2 regions of the Vibrio ostreae genome follow, and region 1 is predicted to be linked to the other one. Evidence: predicted binding sites of a transcription regulator. Region 1 holds the regulator's gene; the other holds the start of a gene.

Evidence for each region. Region 1 encodes MetJ, which represses methionine synthesis genes. Its sites were predicted from a motif close to TTAGACNTNTANANGTCTAA; they were not measured.
Region 2: a site for MetJ is predicted at 1,585-1,604, ahead of metK (methionine adenosyltransferase). Genes of this name have one in related genera too.

Annotation. Positions count from the first base shown of each region.
Region 1 is NZ_CP076643.1:2,995,241-2,998,533, forward strand. It holds gene KNV97_RS19910 (O-succinylhomoserine (thiol)-lyase) at 1-953, opposite strand, end outside; gene metJ (met regulon transcriptional regulator MetJ) at 1,282-1,599, shown strand; gene KNV97_RS19920 (malic enzyme-like NAD(P)-binding protein) at 1,753-3,030, opposite strand; gene rpmE (50S ribosomal protein L31) at 3,267-3,293, opposite strand, start outside.
Region 2 is NZ_CP076643.1:2,304,121-2,307,413, reverse strand. It holds gene metK (methionine adenosyltransferase) at 354-1,508, opposite strand; gene tkt (transketolase) at 1,887-3,293, shown strand, end outside.

The DNA.
Region 1 (3,293 bases):
TCACCGACAAAATATTTCAGCTGCTCGAATGAACCGCCGAATTCAAAGCTCAGCATGGAACCAAAGCCAAGCTGCTGTTTCTTGGCGATGTCATGACCCGGATGATTTGGCAGGCTAGGGTGGTAAATCACTTTGACCAGCTCCTGGTTTTGCAGGTAAGCGAGGATTTGCTGCGAGCTCTCTTCATGCACGCGCATACGGGCCCCCAGGGTGCGCAGGCCACGCAAAGTCATGTAGCTGTCAAACGGCGTGCCGGTGGCGCCGATGCAGTTACCCCACCATGCCAGCTCGGTGGCGTGTTCGGCGTCTTTACTGATGATCACACCGCCAATCACATCCGAGTGACCATTGAGGTATTTAGTGGTCGAGTGCACCACGAAGTCGGCACCAAGCAGCAGAGGCTTTTGGTACACAGGGGTCAAAAAGGTATTGTCGACCGCTACCAGAGCACCGACCGCTTGCGCCTGCTGACAGATTTTCTCAATATCCACCACTCGTACCAGCGGGTTAGACGGCGTTTCCAGCAGCACCAGCTTTGGCTTCTGGGCAAAAGCTGCGGCCATTGCCGCGTCGTCAGACTGGTCAACAAACAGCACTTTGAAATCGCCTTTCTTGGCGCGGGTGTTGAACAGACGGTAAGTACCGCCATAGCAGTCATGTGGTGCGATAATGATTTCGCCCGGCGACAGGAATGCCGAGACCCACAGGTTCAGTGCTGATGTGCCGCAGTTGGTGACCACGGCATCCGCACCGGATTCCAGTTCAGACAGGGCTTGTTCTAGCAGGCCACGGTTCGGGTTGCCGGAGCGGGTGTAGTCGTATTTTGGCACTTCACCAAATGCAGGAAAGCCATAGTTGGTTGAGAGATAAATGGGTGGAACAACGGCGTGGTACTGGGTGTCAGATTCAATACCGGTGCGAACCGCGATGGTGGCTGGCTTGCGATTGGTCATGAGCGTTTCCTTTCCTGTCTGGTGTTTCCTGAATGGTTGATTCCCTGAGCTCTGTCACCGAGCGAATCGGGCTACAGAGCGGGCAATGGTAAGCATTGGCATAGCTGCTATTGGGATTTCAAACAATTCCGGGCGATGTGTAAATCCAATTCCGGGGTGAGCGGTGAAGCAAATGTTCACTCCGGTGAATAACATCACACTTTACTGCTCAAAAAAGAAGACGTCAACACTTCTAGACGTCTATATGTCTTTGCTTATGGCAGTAAATCCCGCTAAAATTGAGGTCTTTGAAAAACTCAACTCGAATTCAAATTTACGAAGGTGCGCAATGGCAGACTGGAACGGCGAATATATTAGCCCGTACGCGGAACATGGGAAGAAGAACGAGCAGGTCAAAAAGATCACTGTCTCGATTCCGCTTAAGGTACTTAAAGTGCTGACGGATGAACGTACTCGTCGACAGATCAATAATTTACGTCATGCCACTAACAGTGAACTGCTGTGTGAAGCGTTTCTGCATGCTTACACCGGTCAGCCGCTGCCAACCGACGAAGACCTGCGTAAAGACCGTCCGGATGATATTCCGACCGAGGCCAAAGCGCTGATGACGGCGATGGGTATCGAGTTTGAGGCATACGACGACTAAGTCGCTGTGCACCGCATCAGCATAAAAAAACCCTGGTTACTGACCAGGGTTTTTGCATTGTTAGCTCTCAGATCATTTTTAAGCATCAGGGCATTGTTAACCCGCAAGGATCAACGCTTCCGTCACCGGAGTGTTTATCCGGCATGCTGCTTACTAATCTTGCATATAGTTATGCGGCATCTCGATCCGTGCGACACCAGAGTCAACCGCAGCTTGTGCGACTGCCTTAGCCACGCGGGGCAGCAGGCGTGGATCCATGGGCTTAGGAATAATGTATTGATGACCGTAGGTCAGGCTGTCACTGCCTGCGGCTTGTAGTACGGCTGCCGGCACCTCTTCTTTCGCCAGTTGACGAATCGCTTCGACCGCCGCCAGTTTCATCTCATCATTGATTTCGCTGGCACGTACATCCAGCGCGCCGCGGAAGATGAACGGGAAACACAGCACGTTGTTGACCTGGTTCGGGTAGTCACTGCGTCCGGTGCCCATGATCAGGTCGTCACGCACCGCGTGAGCCAGCTCAGGTTTGATTTCCGGATCCGGGTTAGAGCAGGCGAACACCACAGGCTTGTCAGCCATCAGCTTCAGCGCGTCGGCGGACAGCAGGTTCGGGCCTGATACACCCAGGAACAGATCCGCGCCGGCAATCACATCTTCCAGGGTGCGTTTGTCGGTGTTGTTGGCAAACAGTTGCTTGTACTGGTTCAGATCGTCACGACGGGTGTGGATGACACCTTTACGGTCGAGCATGTAAATCTTCTCACGCATCGCACCGCACTTAATCAGCAGTTCCATACACGCTACCGCTGCGGCACCCGCACCCAGACAGACAATCACACACTCAGACAGTTCTTTGCCTTGCAGTTCAATCGCGTTCAGCATGCCTGCTGCGGTCACGATCGCCGTGCCGTGCTGGTCATCGTGGAACACTGGCACGTCACAACGTTCAATCAGGCGACGCTCGATCTCAAAACAGTCCGGCGCTTTGATGTCTTCCAGGTTGATACCGCCAAAGGTGTCAGCGATGTTAGCGACGGTGTCGATAAACTCATCGATGGTGCGGTGTTTTACTTCAATATCAATGGAGTCGAGGCCGGCAAAACGTTTGAACAGCAGCGCTTTACCTTCCATGACCGGTTTAGAGGCCATTGGCCCCAGGTTACCCAGGCCAAGGATTGCGGTACCGTTTGAGATCACCGCCACTGTGTTGCCTTTGGCGGTGTATTTGTAAACGTTATCGACATTCTGAGCGATTTCACGTACCGGTTCTGCCACGCCCGGGCTGTAAGCTAACGCCAGATCAGTGGCTGAGTCAGCCGGTTTGGTGATCGAGACCGCGATTTTACCCGGGGTCGGCTGCGCGTGGTAATCCAGAGCACGTTGGCGGAAGGCTTCTTCCGCGCTTAATTGTTGACGATTGTCGTCGGACATAGGGGAGGTTCTCTTATTATTTTTGGAAAAGGGGCGCACATTTTAGTTGATGCCTGAAATAGTGACTAGGCAGGGGTGCTGTATAATCGTACAAAATGCGTGAGTTTTTGGCTGATAAGACCAGCTGTTTTGTGATCAGGGTAGACTTTAGTCGTAGAGCGGGGGGACGGGCAGATGGCAGGCATCAAAAAAGGACGCCGTAGCGTCCTTTTTGAAATCTTCGCGTAAAGTAAAAATTACTTCTTGCTTGACAGTGCGCCGAA
Region 2 (3,293 bases), 690 kb from region 1:
CGGGGTGCCTTGCAAGAGCGTGGTGTCTTGAAGAGGAAAGTCCCCCGGGCAGCGCAGTATCAATTCTATCGGTATTCATTATTTCGTCTGTTGGTATGAACGATTGCGTCTGTTGGTGTTAACTATTCAGTCTGTTCGTATTAACTATTGCTGACGTGCAGCAAAAACACAAATAAACGAATAAAATTTAACCAGGCAATAGCAGATTGAAAGCACTGATAGGCAGCGAGCTAAGCGGGCAAGTAAGCGGGCAAGAAAGAGGGGGAATAAAAAAGCCCTGGCGCGATGGCAAGGGCTTTGAAATGTGGCGCTTTATGATGTGCGCTGGCTGAACTTATGTCCGTTGAAAGAACTTATTTCAGACCCGCGAAGTCACGCAGTTCAGCGGCTTTGTCAGTGGCTTCCCAAGGGAACTCTTCGCGGCCGAAGTGACCGTATGCTGCGGTCTTCTTGTAGATAGGTTGCAGCAGGTTCAGCATCTCTTGCAGACCGTACGGACGCAGATCGAAGAACTGACGTACCGCTTCAATGATGATGTCGTGTGAGACTTTTTCAGTACCGAACGTTTCCACCATGATTGAGGTTGGATCCGCAACACCGATAGCGTAAGACAGCTGGATCTCACAGCGGTCAGCCATACCGGCAGCAACAATGTTTTTCGCTACGTAACGCGCGGCGTACGCTGCACTGCGGTCTACTTTTGATGGATCTTTACCAGAGAATGCACCACCACCGTGACGTGCTGCGCCGCCGTAAGTATCAACGATGATCTTACGACCGGTCAGGCCACAGTCACCCATAGGACCACCGATAACGAAACGGCCGGTTGGGTTGATGAAGAATTTTGTCTCTTTGTTCAGCCATTCAGCTGGCAGAACCGGCTTAATGATCTCTTCCATCACCGCTTCACGCAGATCCGGGGTAGAGATTGAATCACAGTGTTGCGTTGACAGAACCACCGCGTCGATACCGACGATCTTGCCCTGGTCGTACTGGAAAGTGACCTGAGATTTTGCATCCGGACGCAACCACGGCAGGGTGCCGTTCTTACGCACTTTCGCCTGACGCTCAACCAGACGGTGAGAGTATGTAATTGGTGCAGGCATCAGCACGTCAGTTTCGTTACATGCATAACCGAACATGATGCCCTGGTCGCCGGCGCCCTGTTCTTTAGGGTCAGATTTGTCGACGCCCTGGTTGATGTCTGGAGACTGTTTACCGATGGTGTTCAGTACCGCACAAGAGTCCGCATCGAAACCCATGTCTGAGTGGGTGTAGCCAATTTCACGTACGGTTTCACGCGTCAGCTCTTCGATATCAACCCAAGCTGAAGTGGTGATTTCACCACCGACCATAACCATGCCGGTTTTCACGTAAGTTTCACAAGCAACACGTGCTTTTGGATCTTGTTCCAAAATGGCATCTAAAACCGCATCAGAGATTTGGTCTGCGATTTTATCCGGATGGCCTTCTGATACTGATTCAGAAGTAAACAGGTGCTTAGCCATGATTGCTCCAATTCTATAATCAAAAGAGCAGTGCGCCGTGGTCACTGCTCTGTAAAATCGTTCATTATGTAGGCGTTTCTACATCTAGACGTCTATTCTAGTTTTGAATGCTTAAATTACAAGCTCTTTTTTTGAATGATTGCTAACCAAACGTTTGCTTATCGGCAGGACTTTTGCAGGCTTTGTGCATCAATATGTCGTAAAGCATTGCAAAATTGGAACAAAGCGCCAGCAAAAGGTTTGCAGTGCCGATCCGGCTTTGCGACAATATCGGCCAATTTTCTCCCCGATTGACCTCAACGTCACGCCCTGAAAGCGGCTTGGTGAGGTCAATTGGCGACCGACGGATATTTTTCGCATATTGCTTTAGGAGCTGACATGTCTTCCCGTAAACAACTGGCTAACGCAATCCGCGCGCTGAGCATGGATGGTGTACAACAGGCTAACTCTGGTCACCCAGGCGCCCCGATGGGGATGGCTGACATCGCTGAAGTGCTGTGGCGCAGTCACCTGAACCACAACCCGCAAAACCCGAACTGGGCTGACCGTGACCGCTTCGTGCTGTCCAATGGCCACGGCTCTATGCTGATCTACTCTCTGCTGCACCTGAGTGGCTACGAGCTGTCAATCGACGACCTGAAAAACTTCCGTCAGCTGCACTCGAAAACCCCGGGTCACCCTGAATACGGTTACGCACCAGGCATCGAGACCACCACAGGTCCGCTGGGTCAGGGTATCACTAACGCCGTGGGTATGGCGATTGCGGAAAAAGCGCTGGCCGCGCAGTTCAATAAAGAAGGTCACGACATCGTTGACCACTTTACTTATGCATTCCTGGGCGACGGCTGTCTGATGGAAGGCATCTCGCACGAAGCATGTTCTCTGGCCGGTACGCTCGGTCTGGGCAAACTGATTGCCTTCTGGGATGACAACGGCATCTCTATCGACGGTCACGTTGAAGGCTGGTTCTCTGACGATACGCCAAAACGTTTCGAAGCTTACGGCTGGCACGTTATCCCGGCAGTAGACGGTCACGATCCAGAAGCGATTAATGCAGCTATCGAAGCCGCACAGGCGGAAACCGGTCGTCCGACCCTGATCTGTACCAAGACCATCATCGGTTTTGGTTCACCAAACAAAGCGGGCTCACACGACTGTCACGGCGCTCCGCTGGGCGCAGACGAAATCAAAGCTGCGCGTGAATTCCTCGGTTGGGAATACGGCGCGTTTGAAATCCCGGCCGATATCTACGCCGAGTGGGATGCCAAAGAAGCCGGTGCAGCCAAAGAAGCCGCCTGGAATGAAAAATTTGCAGCCTACGCTGAGGCTTACCCGGCCGAAGCGGCGGAATACCAGCGCCGCATGGCCGGTGATCTGCCGGCTGACTGGGAACAAGTGACCAGCGCAGTGATTGCTGATCTGCAAGCCAATCCGGCCAACATTGCGTCACGTAAAGCGTCCCAAAACGCGCTGGAAGCGTTCGGTAAGATCCTGCCTGAATTCATGGGCGGCTCAGCCGACCTGGCTCCGTCTAACCTGACCATGTGGTCTGGCTCTAAGTCGCTGACTCACGAAGATTTCGCCGGAAACTACATCCACTATGGTGTACGTGAATTCGGTATGACCGCCATCATCAACGGTATTGCCCTGCACGGTGGTTTCGTGCCTTACGGCGCGACTTTCCTGATGTTCATGGAATACGCACGTAACGCGATGCGTATGGCGGCGCTGATGAAGATTCAGAACATCCAGGTCTACACTCACGACTCCATCGGTCTGGGTGAA